DNA from 4 places in the Streptomyces roseofulvus genome. Region 3 is predicted to be linked to each of the others. Evidence: riboswitches for the same ligand, from Rfam matches in the RefSeq annotation. Region 3 holds a riboswitch; each other region holds the start of a gene.
The links. A riboswitch is a leader RNA that binds a small molecule or an ion and turns the genes downstream of it on or off. The one in region 3 is predicted to bind cyclic di-AMP.

Region 1 (4,762 bases), 1.6 Mb from region 3:
CAACCCTTACCGCACGGGTGTATACCTTTGAACCCCGCTCCCCCATCATGTCTGCCGATGTGCCGCAGGGGCACGCCGTGACAGGAGGGGCGGGGATGCTTCCCATCAGCCGCAGGGGATTCGTCGGCATCGGCGCGGGGCTCGGCGCCGGACTCGTCGCGGGGGCGGCGCTGCCACCGGCGACGGCCTCGGCCGCCGCGCGGGCCGCGACCGGCACGCTGACCGACGTCCGGCACGTGGTGATCCTCATGCAGGAGAACCGCAGCTTCGACCACTACTTCGGGACGCTCCGGGGCGTACGGGGCTTCGGCGACCGGGCGGCGGGCAACCTCCCCGGCGGCTGGAGCACCTTCCAGCAACCCGCCTGGGGCGGCCGGCAGTTCCCCTGGAAGCTCAGTGACACCCCTCCGGCCGGCGGGGTCGACGGCGAGACCCTCGCCCAGTGCAACGGCGACCTGCCGCACAGCTGGACCTCGCAGCACGCCGCCTGGAACAAGGGCCGGCTCGACAACTGGGTGACCGGCGTGGGCAACGTCCGGACCCTCGGCCACCTCGACCGCGAGGACATCCCCTTCCACCACGCGCTCGCCGACCACTACACCGTCTGCGACGCCTACTTCTGCTCCGCGCTCAGCGCCACCGGACCGAACCGCACCTTCCTCTGGAGCGGGCGGATCGACGCCTCCAGCAAGGACGGCGGCGACGAGTCGGGGCTGACCTGGGAGACGTACGCCGAGGCGCTCCAGCGGGCCGGGGTGAGCTGGCGGGTCTACCAGAACGCCCAGGACAACTACGGCGACAACGGCCTCGCGTACTTCAAGAGGTTCACCGACGCCCGGCCCGGCGACCCGCTGTACGACCGGGGCATGGCGTCGGTCCCGAAGGTCACCGGCTCGACCCCGGACGACATCGCCGCCGCGATCCGCGCCGACGTCGTCGCCGGCACCCTGCCGCAGGTCTCGTGGGTGGTGGCGAACGAGGCGTTCTCCGAGCACCCGTACGCGCCTCCCGGCGACGGCGCCCACTTCGTCGACCTGGTCTACCGCGCCCTCGCCGCGAACCCCGAGGTCTTCGACTCGACGGTGATGATCCTCAACTACGACGAGAACGACGGCTTCTTCGACCACGTCCCGCCCCCGGTGCCGCCGCCCGGCACCCCCGGCGAGTACCTGGACGGCGTGCCGATCGGCCTCGGCTTCCGCGTCCCCATGCTGGTCATGTCCCCGTGGACGCGCGGCGGCTGGGTCAGCTCGGAGGTCTTCGACCACACCTCGGTGCTGCGCTTCCTGGAGACCTGGACCGCCGCCCTCGGCACCCCGGCGGCCTGCCCGAACATCAGCGCCTGGCGGCGGAAGGTGACCGGCGACCTGACCGGCGTCTTCGACTTCGCCCACCCGGTGTACGGGGTCCCGGCCGGCCTGCCGTCGACGGCGAAGGTCATCGGCATGGCCACCTGCGGCCCGCTGCCGAACCCCGCGCCGCAGAACAACGCGCTGCCCGCCCAGGAGTCCGGCACCCGCCCGGCGCGGGCGCTCCCCTACCAGCCCAACGGCAACCTGGACCGCTTCGAGTTCGGCGCCGCCGGCAAGATCCTCGCCTGGTTCTCCATGAGCAACACGGGACCGCAGGCGCGGCGGGCCGCGCACTTCTCGATCCATCCGCACCAGTACCGCGACACGGCCGCCTGGCAGTACACGGTGGACCCGGGGACGACCGCGACGGACTACTTCAACATCGGGCTGGGCTCGGGCTCGGGGAAGTACGACATCTCGATGATGGGCCCGAACCGCTTCCTGCGCCGCTTCATCGGCGACGCCTCCAAGGCGGGCAGGGCGATCGAGGTGGCCGCCCGGTTCGCCCCCGAGGCCGGCACCGGCAAGACCGCGATCTGGTTCAAGCTGACCAACACCTCGGCCGGACCGGTGACGTTCACCGTCCGCGCGAACGCCTACCGCACGGACGGCCCGTGGACGTACACCGTCCCCGCCGGCTCGTCCCGGGAGGACTACTTCAACGCGGTGGCGTACGCCGACGGCTGGTACGACTTCACGATCCTGGCCGACATCGACGGCACCTGGTCGCGCCGCTACACCGGCCACATCGAGACCGGCGCGCCCAGCGTCACCGGCTGACCGCCCGCGCCCCGCCCGGCTCCGAGCGCCGGGCGGGGCAGGGCGGGGGTCAGCGCCCGGCGAGGGCCGCGCGCCGGATCGTGGCGTCGAGGAGCGCGAGCGCGTCCTCGGCGGTCCGGCCCGGGACGCGGTTCCAGGGCCCGATGAGCCCGTGCCAGCCGCGGGACCGCAGCTCGGTCATGATCCAGGCGCCGGCCTCGTTCATGGTCGAGGCGCTGCCGTGGCCGAGCCGGTGGGCGGCGAGCAGCGCGCCGCAGACGCACCGGGCGCCGCGCCTGTCCCGCAGCTTGTACGGGGTGTTCTGCCAGCCCCACTCGGTCAGGACCCGGCGGGCGTACGCCAGGTGGACGGAGGGGCGGACGTCCGGGCTGCCGATCCGGCGCCAGGCGTGCAGCCGGTCCGGGAGCGCGGCCCCGATCCTGCCGGGCAGCGGGCGTTCGGCGGGCGGGGCCGCCGGCAGCGCGTCGAGCGCCTCGGCCACGAGCCGGTCGACGGGGGCGGAGAGCAGCCTTCGCCACGCCTCGGGGGCAGGCTCCGGCGCGGCCGGCGCGGGGTCCGGGTCGGCCGGCACGGGCGCGAGCAGCCGCTCCCAGGCGGCGCTCTCGTAGAGCCGGGCCGCCTCGCGGTCGAGGGCGTCGGGGTCCGGGGCGGAGTCCGGCAGAGCGAGGGAAAGCGGGACAGGTGAGGACATTCCCCCATCATTGGCGATGAATGTCCGCTTTGCGGCGAACGCGCCTCGCATGTCACCCCCACCCTCGGGCATTACCACGCACTGTTCCGCGAAAGGAATCAGACGCCCTATTCGGACATTGCACACCCCGTGACGCGACTCACTTTCCCCCCGTCCCCCGCACGCCCCCTCCCGTCAGAATCCGCACGGCGCAAGGGATTCCGGGACGACCGCGGCGCCGCGCGATCTTGAATTCCGGCCCGGCGATCTTTCCCTTTCCCCTTCCCGCGTTTACGCGTCTTGTTCCCCGCCGCATTTCTCGCCTACGGTCACCTCCATTCGGGCGGACCGCCGAATCCTGCCACCGCCCGAAAGACCTCCCATTGCACCCGACGGCAGGAGCGGGGGACCCACCACACCGCCGGTCCGGACCTCCGGAACGGCTCGGGGTGAAGCCGCGTGCGCGCGGCCGGACACCTCCCGTCCGAACCCGACAGCTCACCTCGCAGGCGCCGGAGAGGAAACCGTCATGCCCGCTCACGGCAAGCACCGCCGCCCCCGACGCCGCCCCGTCTCCCGAGGTCTCGCCTTCGCGGGCACCGGCGGAGTCGCCCTCGCCCTGCCCCTGGTCGTCCCCGCCACCGCCGGCGCCGAGCCCGTCGCGCGGGCCGCCGCACCGGCCGCCGCCGTCGCCGCTCCCACCGCCGGGACCACCGCCGCCGCGCAGGCCGCCACGGCCGCTCCCACCGCGCCGGCCGCCACCCGCGCGTACACCGTGGTGAAGGGCGACTCGCTTTCCCTGATCGCCCAGCGAAAGGGAATTCAGGGCGGCTGGAAGGCGCTTTACCGGGCGAACAAGACGGCCGTCGGTGACAATCCGTCACTCATTCACCCGGGCCTCGAACTGACGATTCGTCGGGATTCCGCCAAGGTCGCTCCGGCGCCGGAGAAGAAGGCCCGCAAGAGCACCGCGAAGCCCGCCTCCGCCGGTTCCGCCGAACGGGCGAGCCGCTCCGCGAACCGCACCGCGACCCCCGCCGTCCAGACCCGGGCGGCCCAGCCCCAGGCGCGGCCCGCCGCCGTGACGGCCGCGCCCGCCGCCGCCACCCGGTACGCCGACAACCTCGACGGCTGGATCCGCGAGTCGCTCGACGTCATGGCCCGCTACGGCATCCCCGGCTCGTACGACGGCATCCTCCGCAACGTCATGCGCGAGTCCTCCGGCAACCCCCGCGCCATCAACCTGTGGGACTCGAACGCCGTCAAGGGCACCCCCTCCAAGGGCCTGCTCCAGGTCATCGACCCGACCTTCGCGGCGTACCACGTGCCGGGCACCTCGCTCGACCCGTACGACCCCGTCGCGAACATCACCGCCGCCTGCAACTACGCGGCCGACCGGTACGGCTCCATCGACAACGTCAACGGCGCCTACTGACCGTCCCCGCCGGCCGCCGGCCCGAAGCGGCCGGTGAACCAGGCGGTGGCCAGCTCCGCCACCTCCTCCAGGGCGCCGGGCTCCTCGAAGAGGTGGCCGGCGCCGGCCACGACCTCCAGCCGGCTCTCGCAGCGCAGCAGCTCCTGGGCACGCCGGTTGAGGTCGAGGACCAGGGAGTCGCTCCCGCCGACGATCAGCAGGGTCGGCGCCCGCACCGCGGCGAGCCGCTCCCCCGCCAGATCGGGCCGGCCGCCCCGGGACACCACGGCGGCCACGTCGTCGCCCGGCGCGGCCGCCGCCCACAGCGCGGCGGCCGCGCCCGTGCTCGCCCCGAAGTAGCCCCGCGGCAGCGCCGCGGTCTCGGGCCACGCGGCCGCCCAGGCGGAGGCCCTGGCCAGCCGTTCGGCGAGCAGCGGGGTGTCGAAGACCCGTGCCCGGTCGGCCGCCTCGGCCTCCGTGAGCAGGTCGAAGAGGAGCGTCCCGAGCCCCGCCCCGTTCAGCGCGGCGGCCACCGCCCGGTTCCTG
Region 2 (4,762 bases), 600 kb from region 3:
AGCCGCCGGCCGATCCACGGCACCAGGTACTCGCGCGCCCACAGGATGTCGTCCCGGCGGACCTCCAGCGGGCCGCGGGCGGGCAGCGGCGGCCACTCCTGGTCGGGGTCGGCGGGCACCGGCAGGCCGAGGACCTGGGCGGCGCGCAGCGCGACCCGGGTGTGCCCCTCGGGCGAGAGGTGCAGCCGGTCGTCGTCCCAGGCGCGCCGGTCCTGGACCGACCTCAGCGACCACAGGTCGAGGACCGGGCAGTCGTAGCGGTCGGCGATGGCCCGGACGTGGGCGGTGTACGTGGCGATCTTGCCGCGCAGGTGCTTGAGCACGGGCACGTCGCGGGTGTCGAAGCCGGTGGTGACCATCACGGTGCCGACGGCGGAGGTGAGGTCGCGCACGGCCCGCTCGAAGCGCTCGGCGACGTCGTCGGGGTCGGTGCCGGGGCGGATGATGTCGTTGCCGCCGGCGCAGAAGGTCACCAGGTCGGGGGCGAGCTCCTTCGCCCGGGGGACCTGCTCCTCCACGATCTGGTCGAGGAGGCGCCCGCGGACGGCCAGATTGGCGTAGCGGAAGTCCTCGTGGTCCGGCAGCTGGTCGGCGAGGAGCACCGCGAAGCGGTCCGCCCAGCCGACGTAGGTCCCGTCGGGGCCGGGGTCGCCGACGCCCTCCGTGAAGCTGTCACCGATCGCCGCGTACGACCCGAACGAACCGAACGCCTGCTTGTCTGTTTCTCTCGAATCGTCTGCCACGGCAGGACATCCTTCCGTTTCGGATGTGACCTACGCGACCGTAAGGAGGGGTTGACGGCGGGTGATATATGCCACCGCTAAAGAAATGGCCAAAGCCGGAATAGGGCGAAGGCCCGGCACCAGGGGTGCCGGGCCTTCGTGCGGCCGTTCGGCCGGACGGGTCAGAGGGAGACGCCGTGCTGGCGCAGGTAGGCCAGCGGGTCGATGTCCGAGCCGTAGCTCGGCGAGGTGCGGATCTCGAAGTGCAGGTGCGGGCCGGTGGAGTTGCCCGTGGAGCCGGAGAGGCCGATCTGCTGGCCGCCGCTGACCGACTGGCCGGCGGAGACGGAGAGGGAGGAGAGGTGGGCGTACTGCGAGTAGTTGCCGTCGGCGTGCTGGATGACGACCTCGTTGCCGTACGCGCCGCTCCAGCCGGCGGAGACGACCGTGCCGGCGCCGACGGCGCGGACGGTGGTGCCGGAGGAGGCGATGAAGTCGGCGCCGGTGTGGTAGCCGGAGGACCACATGGAGCCGGAGGCGCGGTACGGGGTGGAGATGCCGCCGGAGACGGGGGCGACCCAGCCCGAGGACGCGGCCGGCTGGGCGGCGGCGGCCGGGGCGGCGGCGCGCTCGGTGGAGCGCGAGGCGCGGGTCTGCTCGGTGGCCTTCGCCTCGGCCTTCGGGGCCGCCTTGACCGCGGCCTTCGGGGCGGCCTTGCGCTCGGCCTTCGGGGCGGCCTTGACCGCGGCCTTCGGGGCGGCGGCCTTGGCGGGGTTCTTGGCGCCGAGGGTGAGCTTCATGCCCGGGAGGATGAGCGAGGGGTTCTCGCCGACGACCTGGCGGTTGTCCGCGTAGAGCTTCTGCCAGCCGCCGGCGACGTCGTGCTCGGCGGCGATCTTGGACAGGTAGTCGCCGGCGACGACGGAGTACGTCTTCGGGGCGGCGGCCTTCGCGGCCGGGGCGGCGGCGGGGGCCTGGACGTGGGCGGCGGCGCTCACGACGGTGCCGGAGACGGCGGCCGGGGCGGCCTGCTCGGCGGCGTGGGCTCCGGTGGCGCCGATGAACGGCAGGGCGACGACGGCGCCACCGGTGCCGGCGGCGACCAGGCCACGGGTGATGAGGGTGGACTTCTGGCGGCGGTGCTTACCCTTCGCGGGCATGGCGAATTCCTCTCCGGCGCCTGCGAGGTGAGCTGTCGGGTTCGGACTGGAGATGCCCGGCCGCGCTTCTCACGCGGCTTCACCCCGAGCCGTCCTGCGTCGCGGGACCGGCGTACTTCCTTGGGTCCCCCGCTCCTGCCGTGCGATGGGATGGGGTCGAATTCCGGACGGTGGCAGGATTCGGCGGTCCGACCGGATTGACGGCGACGCTAGACGAGCGGGGTCGGCGCGAACAAGCCGCGGAATTCACCGGGCATTCCGGGGCGATCTTCGGGCCCGGAATTCCGGTCACCCTCCGTCGATGACGGCCCCTCGATTCCCTTTTCGAGGACGGGAATTGGACCGGGCGGTCGGCCACGATCCGTCACTTCTATGACGCTGCTCACGCACTGAATGCCATCTCCCCCTCAACCAGGGCGCGTTACCCCAACCATCGCAATACGGACAGATCACCCATTACCGTCCAGGGGGGTGCGCCGCACCCCCGCTCCCGGCGATGATTGCAGGGGGAACCGATCCGTCCCGGCCCCGCGAACGCCTACCCCCTGGAGCATCCGTGACGCAGCAGCTGCCGCAGGTCCAGTCGCCCCTCGAACCCGGCGAGCCCGAGCTCGCGGAGGTCCGCAACTTCCGGGACGTGGGCGGCCTGCCGACGACGGACGGACGCACCGTCCGCCCCGGCGCCCTGTTCCGCAGCGGCCACCTCGCCGACGCCACCGAGTCCGACGCGGCCTTCCTGGCCGGCCTCGGCCTGCACACCGTCTTCGACTTCCGCAACGCCGCCGACGCCAAGGTGGAGGGGCCCGACGTCGAGCTCCCGGGCGTGCGGAACGTGAACATACCGCTGAGCGACCCGGCCGACGGCAAGGAGTTCTGGCGGATGGTCCGGGAGGGCGACCTCGACACGCTGCGCGGCCTGCTGGGCGACGGCAAGGCGGCGGAGCGGATGCGGAGCTCGTACCGCCGGATGATCGTGGAGCGGACCGCCGAGCACAGCCGGGTGCTGCACGCCCTCGCCGAGGACTCGGTCCCGGCCCTGATGCACTGCGCGGCCGGCAAGGACCGCGCCGGGCTCTCGATCGCGATCACCCTGCTCGCGCTGGGCGTGGAGCGCGCGGCCATCGAGGCCGACTACGTGAAGTCCGACGCCCCGCACCGCCGCTACAAGGTGCGCCGCAGCTCCACCGCCCGGGACGCGATGGCGCCCGAGGTGATGGAGCTGCTGAGCCCGCTCTTCGACGCGCGGGTGGAATACCTGCGGGCCGCCTTCGAGACGATCGACGCGACCTGGGGTTCCGTGGACGTCTACCTCGCGGAGGGCCTGAAGCTGGCGCCCGAGACCCGCGAGCGGCTGCGGGAGCGGTTCCTCACGGAGGCGTGAGGAACCGCCCGGGACCGGCTACTGGTTCTGCCCGCCGAGCATGAAGAGCAGGTAGAGGAAGCCGGCGAAGAGGTGACCGGCGATCAGGTACGCGAAGAGGCGGAGCACCAGCCCCTTGGGGAACTTGCCCTCCCCGCGCTCCTCGCCGGTGACCGGGGCGGAATGCACTGACTTGTCGGACATGTCGGTCAACCCTTCGGGGCTCAGACGGGATGCGGGGCGCCGCCGCCCAGGCACAGCTCGGCGGCGGGGCTCTGCAGCAGGGTGTGGACGAAGAGCACCTCGGCGCCGGCGCGGCCGGCCGCGCCGATCCGGTGCGGGGTGAGCGAGTCGAAGTGCGCGCTGTCCCCGGGATCGAGCAGGTGCACGGTCTCGCCGAGCGCGAGCCGGACCTGCCCGTCGAGGACGTGCAGCCACTCCTCGCCGGGGTGCACGCGCACGATGTCGGCGCGGGTGGCGTACGGCACGTGGACGCGCAGGCACTGCATCGCCCGGCCGGCGCCGCCGGCCTGCCGGTAGACCCAGCCGTCGGCCTCGACCGGCTCCGAGCGGCCGGCCCGGATCACCGGGTCGCGCTCGGGCGGGGTCTCCCCCAGCAGCTCGGCGACCGTCGTACCGTAGATACGGGCGAGGGCCAGCAGCATCGGCAGCGAGGGTTGCCGGTTCCCGGTCTCGAGCCGCGAGAGGTGGGCCGGGGAGAGTCCGGCCCGCTGGGCGGCGGCCTCCAGGGTGAGCCCCCGGCGCCGGCGCAGGGCCCGCAGCTGCGGGGCGACGTCGGGCACCAGATCGGGGGCGGCGGTTTCCGGGGCGGGGCCCCGGGGGACGTGGTCCATGCGTCCATTCCGCCAGGAACGTGCCTCTGAGGCAAGTTTCTTGCCTCAGAGGCAAAAGGCGACAGGGTCAGCTCCCGGGAGCGACCGCTCAGCGCTGCGCGACCGCCTGCTTGACCAGCGTCTTCCCGAAGTCCCAGAGCAGCCCCCCGCCACCGTGGGCGTCCTCCATGACCGCCGTGAAGGCGGTGACGAAGCGGTCCACGTCCGCCTCGTCGATCACCAGCGGCGGGATCAGCTTGATCACCTCCAGATGGTCGCCGGAGACCTGGGTGAGGATCCGGTGCCGCTGGAGCAGCGGCACCACCACCATCTGCGCGAAGAGCCCCTTCCGGGCCGTCTGGAGCATCGCCCACCGGCCGCGCAGCCCCAGCGAGCTCGGCCGGCCGAACTCGATCCCGATCATCAGACCCCGGCCGCGCACCGCGTGCAGCAGCTCGTACCGGGGCACCAGCTCCTCCAGGCGGCTCTTCAGCAGCCCGCCGACCCGCCGCACGTGCGCGACCGTCCCCTCGGACTCCATCACCGAGAGCACCGCGAGCCCGGCCGCCATCGCCTGGGCGTTGGAGCCGAAGCTGGCCGAGTGGACCAGGACCCGGTCCATGGACGAGTAGACCTTCTTGAAGATCCAGTCCCTGCCCAGCGTGGCGCCGACCGGCACGTACCCGC
Region 3 (4,762 bases):
ACTCGGTGTACCGCATCGCGGCCGGCGGGTCGTCGTTGCCCAGCGAGCCGAAGTTGCCGTGGCCGTCGACCAGCGGCACGCGCATGGAGAAGGGCTGCGCCATGCGGACCATGGCGTCGTAGATCGAGGCGTCGCCGTGCGGGTGCAGCTTGCCCATCACCTCGCCGACCACGCGGGCGCACTTGACGAACCCGCGGTCCGGGCGGAGGCCCATCTCGTTCATCTGGTAGACGATGCGCCGCTGTACCGGCTTCATGCCGTCGCGGGCGTCGGGCAGCGCGCGCGAGTAGATGACCGAGTAGGCGTACTCGAGGAAGGAGCCCTGCATCTCGTCGACGACGTCGATGTCGAGGATCCTCTCCTCGTACGCGTCGTCCGGCGGCGGTGTCTTCGTGCTGCGGCGGGCCATCGCGGCTGCGGCTCCTTCTCCGACAAAGCTTGATCTGACGCGGACCATTGTGGACCGTGCCACCGACAGCGCGGACCGCGACCCGGACGAGGGACATCTCCGGGGTCGGGGAACTTCGCCAGGTGTCGGCGCGCTTGCATACAGTGGCAGGACTTTTCGTACCGCGATCGAAGGGACGTACATGCCCATGGGTCACACGGCCACGGCCGAGGCCGGCTCCGGCGGCCTGACAGCGACCGAGCACCGGCTGGCGAACGGCCTGAGGGTGGTGCTCTCGGAGGACCACCTGACCCCGGTCGCCGCGGTCTGCCTCTGGTACGACGTCGGCTCGCGCCACGAGGTCGCGGGCCGCACCGGCCTCGCCCACCTCTTCGAGCACCTGATGTTCCAGGGCTCGAAGCAGGTCCACGGCAACGGGCACTTCGAGCTCGTCCAGGCCGCGGGCGGCTCGCTCAACGGCACGACGAGCTTCGAGCGCACCAACTACTTCGAGACCATGCCCGCCCACCAGCTGGAGCTCGCGCTCTGGCTGGAGGCCGACCGGATGGGCTCGCTGCTCGCCGCCCTCGACGACGAGTCGATGGAGAACCAGCGCGACGTCGTGAAGAACGAGCGCCGCCAGCGGTACGACAACGTGCCGTACGGCACCGCCTTCGAGAAGCTCACCGCGCTCGCGTACCCCGAGGGCCACCCGTACCACCACACCCCCATCGGCTCGATGGCGGACCTGGACGCGGCCACCCTGGAGGACGCGCGGACCTTCTTCCGCACCTACTACGCGCCCAACAACGCGGTGCTGTCGGTCGTCGGCGACATCGACCCGGAGCAGACGCTCGCCTGGGTCGAGAAGTACTTCGGCTCCATCCCCGGCCACGACGGCAAGCCCGCCCCGCGCGACGGCGCCCTCCCGGACGTCATCGGCGAGCAGCTGCGCGAGGTCGTCGTCGAGGAGGTCCCGGCCCGCGCCCTGATGGCCGCCTACCGGCTGCCCGAGGACGGCACGCGCGCGTGCGACGCCGCCGACCTCGCCCTCACCGTGCTCGGCGGCGGCGAGTCCTCCCGCCTGCACAACCGGCTGGTCCGCCGCGACCGCACGGCCGTCGCCGCCGGCTTCGGTCTGCTCCGGCTCGCCGGCGCCCCGTCGCTCGGCTGGCTCGACGTCAAGACGTCCGGCGGCGTCGAGGTCCCCGCCATCGAGGCCGCCGTCGACGAGGAGCTCGCCCGCTTCGCCGCCGAGGGCCCGACCGCCGAGGAGATGGAGCGCGCCCAGGCCCAGCTGGAGCGCGAATGGCTCGACCGGCTCGGCACGGTCGCCGGCCGCGCGGACGAACTGTGCCGGTTCGCCGTGCTGTTCGGCGACCCGCAGCTCGCCCTGACCGCCGTCGACCGGGTCCTCGCGGTCACCGCCGACGAGGTCCGCGAGGTGGCCGCGGCCCGGCTCCGCCCCGACAACCGGGCGGTGCTGGTGTACGAGCCGGCGGAGACCGGCGCCGAAGACAGCGACGAGGAAGAGGGAGCGGACCAGTGACGGACACCGCCCAGCCCCTGACCAGCATGGAGTTCCACCCGCAGCCGCAGGCCGGCCAGGCCAGGCCGTGGGCCTTCCCGGCCCCCGAGCGCGGCACGCTCGACAACGGGCTGACCGTGCTGCGCTGCCACCGTCCCGGCCAGCAGGTCGTCGCCGTCGAGATCTTCTTCGACGCGCCGCTGGACGCCGAGCCCGAGGGCCTCGACGGCGTCGCCACCATCATGGCGCGCGCCCTCTCCGAGGGGACCACCGAGCGCGGCGCCGAGGAGTTCGCGGCCGAGCTGGAGCGCTGCGGCGCCTCCCTCGACGCCCACGCGGACCACCCCGGCGTCCGGGTCTCCCTGGAGGTCCCGGTCTCCCGCCTCCCCAAGGCCCTCGCGCTCGTCTCCGAGGCCCTGACCTCCCCGGCCTTCGACGCCGACGAGGTCAAGCGCCTGGTCGCCAACCGGCTCGACGAGATCCCGCACGAGGCGGCCAACCCGAACCGCCGCGCGGCCAAGCAGCTCTACAAGGAGCTCTTCCCGGCCGGCACCCGGCTGTCCCGGCCGCGCCAGGGCACCGAGGAGACGGTGGAGGCCATCGACGCCGCCGCCGTCCGCGCCTTCTACGACGCCCACCTGCGTCCCTCGGCCGCCACCGCGGTCGTCGTCGGCGACCTCACCGGCGTCGACCTGGACGCGGTCCTCGCCGACACGCTCGGCCGCTGGACCGGCGAGCCGGCCGCGCCGCGCCCGATGCAGCCGATCACCGCCGACGACACCGGACGGGTCGTCATCGTCGACCGCCCCGGCGCCGTCCAGACCCAGCTGCTCATCGGCCGGATCGGACCGGACCGCCACGACGCCGTCTGGGCCGCGCAGGTCCTCGGCGTCTACTGCCTCGGCGGCACCCTGACGTCCCGTCTGGACGCCGTCCTGCGCGAGGAGAAGGGGTACACGTACGGCGTGCGCGCCTTCGGGCAGGTGCTCCGCTCGGACGGCGAGGGGCACGGCGCCTCGCTGCTCGCCATCAGCGGCTCGGTCGACACCCCGAACACCGGCCCCGCACTGGAGGACCTGTGGAAGGTGCTCCGCACGCTGGCCGAGGGCGGATTGACCGACGCCGAGCGGGACGTCGCGGTGCAGAACCTGGTGGGCGTGGCCCCGCTCAAGTACGAGACGGCGGCCTCGGTCGCCGGGACCCTCTCCGACCAGGTCGAGCAGCATCTGCCCGACGACTACCAGGCCCGGCTGTACGCGCGCCTCGCCGAGACCGGCACGGTCGAGGCCACGGCCGCCGTCGTCAGCGCCTTCCCGGTGGACCGGCTGGTCACCGTGCTGGTGGGCGACGCCGCGCAGATCGAGGAGCCCGTGCGGGCCCTCGGCATCGGCGAGGTGACCGTGGTGAGCTGACGCTCCGTCGGCCCCGGGCGGAGGTCTCCGATGCGGTGAAGCATCGGAGACCTCCGCTTTGTCCGTTATGGCGTTAAGTGTGATCGTATGACCTGTGGCATGTCTTACAAAAGGGCGCGTCTGTTTGGCGATCGCCATCCGTCCGGCCTAGCGTCGATCCGGCTGTCCGGCCGACGCACGCGCCGCATCCGCGGCACCGGACAGTCATCGCCGAGTCCCCGTCAGGCGCGAGCCTGGGGAGCCGGGGACCCATGCAGTCCCTGGGGTGAATCGGACGCCTTCGCCCGCGCGGAGGGGCCCGTAGGAGACCTTCCTGCTCCGAACCCGTCAGCTAACCCGGTAGGCGAGAAGGAAGGAAAGGAACCGTCTTGGCGTTCACCCGTGCCACCGGGAAGCATCGTGGTGCGAGCCGACTGGCTCGCCGCAGCGCCGGCATCGCCGGCGTGGCCGCCCTCGCCGCCACCGGCGTCGTCGGCACCCTCGCCTCTCCGGCGCTCGCCGCCGACACGGACGACCGTTCCGCCGAGGACACCGGCCTCATGAAGGTGATCGCCGACGAGTCCATCGCCGACCAGATCAACGCGCAGGCCGCCGCCCAGGAGCAGGAGGCCGCCGAGGCCGAGGCCCGGGCCAAGGCGCGCGCCGAGGCGAAGCGCAAGGCCGAGGCCCGCGCGAAGGAGATCCGCGAGGCCGAGGAGCGCGCCGCCCGCGAGGCCGAGCGCCGCCGGCTCGCCTCCTTCAACCTCCCGGTCGCCGGCTCGTACGTCTCCACCGGCTACAAGACCGGTGGCTCCCTCTGGTCCTCCGGCAGCCACTCCGGCGTCGACTTCCACGCCGCCTACGGCAGCTCGGTCGTCTCCGTCGGCTCCGGCACCGTCGTCGAGGCCGGCTGGGGCGGCGCGTACGGCAACAACATCGTGATCCGGATGAACGACGGCACGTACACCCAGTACGGCCACCTGTCGTCCATCGGCGTCTACGTCGGCCAGTCCGTCGAGCCCGGCCAGCAGATCGGCGTCTCCGGCTCGACCGGCAACTCGACCGGCCCGCACCTCCACTTCGAGGCCCGGACCACCGCCGAGTACGGCTCCGACATCAACCCCGTCGCGTACCTCCGCGCCCGCGGTGTCAGCCTCTGACCCGCCACCCCGCTCCGAAACGGCCCCGGCTCCCACGAGCCGGGGCCTTTTCGTCGCTCCGCGTCCGGTACGCCCGCTGCCGTGAACCGGCCGAATTCCGAGGGGGCATCGGAATTTCCGGCGCACTGCAATAGAGTCGCGGAAGAAGCCGCTCGAATTCGGGGCGCGCGGAGCGAATACGGAGGTCGGACATGCGGGTTCCCGCGCAATCGGTATGCACGGCGATCCGGGACGACATCGTCTCGGGGGTCTTCGAGCGCGGCAGCCGGCTCACCGAGGAACAGCTCGCCCGCCG
Region 4 (4,762 bases), 2.7 Mb from region 3:
GCGGCCTCGGCGGCCCTGCGCTCCTGGTCGGCGATCTCGCCCTGCTGGGAGACGTAGCTCCGTATCGGGTAGGCGAGGGCGACGACGAGGGAGCAGACGACCAGGGCGAGGAAGGCGGCGCGGCCGGTGAGCCGGGAGCGCCGGGCCTGGCGCCGGGTCTGGGAGCGGTAGACACGGGCGGCGGTCTGCTCGCCGATCAGCCTGATCCGGGTCGCGGTCGAGAACCGGTCCCGGTCCTTCACGGCCATGTCGTGTCGCCTCCCCTTTTCTCCGGTGTCGCTTGTCTCCGGTGTCCCTCAAACGTGCGTCCCCGCACACGGTACGGGACCGGGTGCGGGGACGGACGGAACTACGGCGTCAGGGCAGGTCAGCCCTTGAAGCGCGGGAAGGCGCTGCGGCCGGCGTAGACGGCGGCGTCGTCGAGGATCTCCTCGATGCGCAGCAGCTGGTTGTACTTGGCGACGCGCTCGGAGCGGGCCGGGGCGCCGGTCTTGATCTGGCCGCAGTTGGTGGCGACGGCGAGGTCGGCGATGGTGACGTCCTCGGTCTCGCCGGAGCGGTGGGACATCATGCACTTGAAGCCGTTGCGCTGGGCGAGCTCGACGGCGTCGAGGGTCTCGGTCAGCGAGCCGATCTGGTTGACCTTCACCAGGAGGGCGTTGGCGGACTTCTCCTCGATGCCGCGGGCGAGGCGCTCGGGGTTGGTGACGAAGAGGTCGTCGCCGACGAGCTGGACCTTGTCGCCGAGCTTCTCGGTGATGACGTTCCAGCCGGCCCAGTCGTCCTCGAACAGCGGGTCCTCGATGGAGACGAGCGGGTACGCGGAGACGAGCTCCTCGTAGTACTCGGTCATCTCGGCGGCGGAGCGCTCCTTGCCCTCGAAGAGGTACTTGCCGTCCTTGTAGAACTCGGAGGCGGCGACGTCCAGGGCGAGGGCGACGTCCTTGCCGGGCACGTAGCCGGCCTGCTTGATGGCCTCCAGGATGAGGTCGAGCGCCTCACGGTTGGAGCCGAGGTTCGGGGCGAAGCCGCCCTCGTCGCCGAGGCCGGTGGAGAGGCCCTTGGTCTTCAGGACGGACTTGAGGGTGTGGTAGACCTCGGTGCCCCAGCGGAGGGCCTCGGAGAAGGACTCCGCGCCGATCGGGGCGATCATGAACTCCTGGATGTCGACGTTGGAGTCGGCGTGCGACCCACCGTTCAGGATGTTCATCATCGGAACGGGCAGCAGGTGCGCGTTCGGGCCGCCCAGGTAGCGGAAGAGCGGGAGGTCGCTGGCCTCGGAGGCGGCGTGCGCGACGGCGAGGGAGACGCCGAGGATGGCGTTGGCGCCGAGCGACGACTTGTCCGGGGTGGCGTCCAGGTCGAACATGGCCTGGTCGATCAGGCGCTGCTCGGTGGCGTCGTAGCCGACGAGCTCCGGGCCGATCTGCTCGATGACGGCGAGGACGGCCTTCTCGACACCCTTGCCGAGGTAGCGGTTCTGGTCACCGTCGCGGAGCTCCAGGGCCTCGAACGCACCGGTGGAGGCACCGGACGGCACGGCAGCACGGCCGGTGCTGCCGTCGTCGAGGCCGACCTCGACCTCGACCGTGGGGTTGCCTCGGGAGTCCAGGATTTCCCGGGCTACGACGACGTCGATGGACGGCACGAGCATCTCCTTCTGGGATGTGACGCTAGGTGTGACGCATGGTCGCAAGGTCTCGTTCGCCTTGCGACAAGAGCCTAACCGGCTCCGGCGCTCCGGCCAGCCGACCGCCCGTCCCCTGGGACGAAAAAGGGCCCAAGCGCACGCATCGGGGGACGAAAGACCCGGCTTCTACTGGACGGTAACGCCGGAACCCCGGTCCGGAGCCACGGGGGAAGGGGGCTCGGGACCGGGGTGGTCACCGCGGGAGGGTCGTCGGGTGCCGGTGAGCCGCCGGACTCACCGCCACCGCGGGCCTTACTTCAGGTGGAGCTGCTGGCCCGGGTAGATCAGGTCGGCGTTCTCGACGACGTCCTTGTTGAGCTCGAAGAGCTTCGCCCAGCCGCCCTCGACGCCCTGCGCCTCGGCGATCTTGCTGAGGGTGTCACCGGCGACGACCTTGTACTCGCCGTCGCCCTTCTTGACCTTCTTGCCGGTCGGGGTGGTGACGGTCTTCTTGGCGGCGGCCTGCGGGGCGGCCTGGGTGGTGCGCTTCGGGGCCTGGCGCTGCTCGCTGCGGGTGGCGGACCGCTCCGTGGAGCGCTCGGGGGCGCTCTGCTGCGGGGCGGCCTGCTGGGTGCTCTGCTGCGGAGCGGCCTCGGCGGAGCCGCCGTCGTAGGAGGCGGAGGAGAGGCCGACGCCGCAGCTCGGCCAGGCGCCCTTGCCCTGGCCCGCGAGGACCTTCTCGGCGATGGCGATCTGCTGCGACTTGCTGGCCTGGTCGGCGGTGGAGGCGTAGGCGGTGCCGCCGTACGCGGCCCAGGTGGAGGCCGAGAACTGGAGGCCGCCGTAGTAGCCGTTGCCCGTGTTGATGGACCAGTTGCCGCCGGACTCGCACTGGGCGACGCGGTCCCACTCGGAGGCGGTGGCGGCCGAGGCGGTGCCGGCGGCCATCAGCGGGGCGGCGACGGCCGCACCGGTGACGCCGACGAGGGCGACGACGCGGGTGGCCTTGGAGGGACGACGACGCTTGCCCGTGCCGGAGAACAGCATGGAGTTTCCTCTTCACCGACGCCTGTGAGGTGAGCTGTCGGGTTCGGGCTTGAAGAGTTCGCCCGGCCGCGTGTCCTTGCACGCGGCTTCACCCCTAGCCGGTCCCGTCGGCCGTCACTGTCAACGGCCGGGACCGGCGCAAACCTTGGGTCCCCCACTCCTGCCTGCGGCGCTTTCGCGACGACAGTTCCCGGCGGCCGACGGCAGGACTCGGCGTTTCGGTCGACGGGGCCCGCGGTGGCGAGCGGTGTCGACCGTAGACACACAGGTGCTCGAAGTTCAAAGGGCCTTACGACGGACAAATCGCCCTTACTTGCCTTCCGTCAGACCTCGTTTGCGCAGGTGAGGGCTGACGGAAGCAAAGTTTGCGGACGTGACACGCCAGTTGGGACGAAGAGACCCATGTCTCACTTTCCCAAAATCGGACATACGCCCCTGAAACGGCCTCACTTCTCCGCTGAAGGGACCGTCAGTTCAAGGCTCTGACCAGGGAGGATGAGATCCGGGTCGGTGCCGACCGTCTGACGGTTGGCGTCATAGAGGGCGTCCCACCCGCCGGGGAGGTCGTTCGCCTGCGCGATCTCGGACAGGCTGTCGCCCGGCCGCACGGTGTAGGCGTCACTTTCGTCCGAGCTGACGGGGGTTGAGGTGACCTTGTCCGCAGACGCGGCATGTCGCCCGGATTCCTGAGCAGTGTCCGTTGTGCCGGATTCCTCCGGTGCCGCCTCACCCCGGTGCTTGCCCGTACCGGGTGTGGCCGACGACACGTCAGACCCGTCGGTACCGGGGGTCACCGGGGTGGTGGGCGCCACGGGGGACGTCGGGGCGTCCGGCGACGTCACCGGGGCGTCCGGGGTGCCCGTGGAGGCGTCCGGGGCGCCGGGCGCGGTGGTCGCCGGCGGCTGCGTGGCCGTCCCCGCGGGGGCGGTGGGCGCGGCGGGGGTGGTGGCGGGCTTCGACGGCGTGGTGGGCGCGGCCGGGGCCGTGGTGGTCGCCGCCGCCCCCTCCCCCGCCCGCTCCGTCTTCTCGGCCCGCCCGGTGGCCGGCGCGGTCGTCCCGGCGGTCTCCTCCACCTCCGGCCGCGCGTCGGCGGCGGTCCCCGTGGGCGTGCCGCCCGTCCAGTTCGACTCGGGCGCCACGCCGCCCTCCTCTTCCTCCTGGACGGCGGGGCCCGGGTGGACGCCGGTCGCCTTGCCGTCGTTCTCCAGGCCGGCGATGGGGGCGCAGGTGGCCCAGTCGGTGCTGCCGGAGGCGAGCGCCTTCTCGGCGACGGTGATCTGCTGGGCGCGGCTGGCGAGGTCGGGGCTGGGGGCGTACGCGAGGCCGCCGTGCCGCTCCCACGCCTCCTGCGTCATCTGGAGGCCGCCGTAGGCGCCGTTGCCGAAGTTGGCGCTCCACTGGCCCCCGGACTCGCAGGCGGCGACCCGGTCCCAGGTGGCCGCGTCGGCGGCGGAGGCGGATCCGGTGGCGAGCAGCGGCAGCGCCAGGGCGGATCCGGTCACTCCCGCGGTGACGACGAGCGCGGGAGCCTGGCGGGGTCGACGGTGTCGTCCGTTTCCGGAAAGCATGTCGGGGCCTTTCGCGTGACGGCGGGGACGGCGGGTGCGCCGGGGACGGCCGGGATCGGGCCGAACGTTGGCGCGAACGTAGCCGCATTCGAACGTCCGTCACAAGTCGATGGCTTCGCGATCACGCGAAGATCACATTTCTGACACGCCGTCACCCGCCGTGCCGGGGTGCGGAAGGGGTGAACTCCACCGGAAGCGTGCGCAATCCCCGCATGATGAGCCCGCCGCGCCACCGCAGTTCGTCCGGATCGGCGCCAAGTCGCAGGTCCGGCAGGCGGGTCAGGAGGGTGGCGAGCGCGGTCTGGCCCTCCAGCCGGGCGAGCGGCGCGCCCAGGCAGTAGTGGATGCCGTGCCCGTACCCGAGGTGCTGGTTGTCCTTGCGGGCGAGGTCGAGGGTGTCGGGCGCGCCGAAGCGGTCCGGGTCGCGGTCGGCCGCCGCGAGGACGACGAGGACCGGGTCGCCGGCCGGGATGGGCTGCCCGCCGATGGTGAGCCCGGTGGTCGCGTACCGCCAGGT

Region 1: it holds a riboswitch for cyclic di-AMP, as region 3 does, so the genes downstream of both, ABFY03_RS35260 (LysM peptidoglycan-binding domain-containing protein) here and ABFY03_RS27845 (M23 family metallopeptidase) in region 3, are expected to answer to the same signal.
Region 2: it holds a riboswitch for cyclic di-AMP, as region 3 does, so the genes downstream of both, ABFY03_RS30575 (M23 family metallopeptidase) here and ABFY03_RS27845 (M23 family metallopeptidase) in region 3, are expected to answer to the same signal.
Region 4: it holds a riboswitch for cyclic di-AMP, as region 3 does, so the genes downstream of both, ABFY03_RS15445 (transglycosylase family protein) here and ABFY03_RS27845 (M23 family metallopeptidase) in region 3, are expected to answer to the same signal.

What each region holds. Positions count from the first base shown of each region.
Region 1 is NZ_BAAAWE010000001.1:7,651,633-7,656,394, reverse strand. It holds gene ABFY03_RS35270 (phosphocholine-specific phospholipase C) at 96-2,132, shown strand; gene ABFY03_RS35265 (DUF6197 family protein) at 2,182-2,823, opposite strand; cyclic di-AMP (ydaO/yuaA leader) riboswitch at 3,170-3,329, shown strand; gene ABFY03_RS35260 (LysM peptidoglycan-binding domain-containing protein) at 3,332-4,237, shown strand; gene ABFY03_RS35255 (phosphoribosyltransferase family protein) at 4,231-4,762, opposite strand, start outside.
Region 2 is NZ_BAAAWE010000001.1:6,621,778-6,626,539, reverse strand. It holds gene ABFY03_RS30580 (SGNH/GDSL hydrolase family protein) at 1-743, opposite strand, end outside; gene ABFY03_RS30575 (M23 family metallopeptidase) at 905-1,882, opposite strand; cyclic di-AMP (ydaO/yuaA leader) riboswitch at 1,887-2,050, opposite strand; gene ABFY03_RS30570 (tyrosine-protein phosphatase) at 2,439-3,263, shown strand; gene ABFY03_RS30565 (DUF6126 family protein) at 3,282-3,446, opposite strand; gene ABFY03_RS30560 (helix-turn-helix domain-containing protein) at 3,467-4,096, opposite strand; gene ABFY03_RS30555 (aspartate aminotransferase family protein) at 4,185-4,762, opposite strand, start outside.
Region 3 is NZ_BAAAWE010000001.1:6,021,889-6,026,650, forward strand. It holds gene ABFY03_RS27830 (DNA gyrase/topoisomerase IV subunit A) at 1-409, opposite strand, end outside; gene ABFY03_RS27835 (M16 family metallopeptidase) at 591-1,937, shown strand; gene ABFY03_RS27840 (M16 family metallopeptidase) at 1,964-3,328, shown strand; cyclic di-AMP (ydaO/yuaA leader) riboswitch at 3,527-3,688, shown strand; gene ABFY03_RS27845 (M23 family metallopeptidase) at 3,697-4,467, shown strand; gene ABFY03_RS27850 (GntR family transcriptional regulator) at 4,659-4,762, shown strand, end outside.
Region 4 is NZ_BAAAWE010000001.1:3,369,208-3,373,969, forward strand. It holds gene ABFY03_RS15435 (FtsB family cell division protein) at 1-248, opposite strand, end outside; gene eno (phosphopyruvate hydratase) at 368-1,654, opposite strand; gene ABFY03_RS15445 (transglycosylase family protein) at 1,943-2,677, opposite strand; cyclic di-AMP (ydaO/yuaA leader) riboswitch at 2,682-2,859, opposite strand; gene ABFY03_RS15450 (transglycosylase family protein) at 3,124-4,245, opposite strand; gene ABFY03_RS15455 (cytochrome P450 family protein) at 4,397-4,762, opposite strand, start outside.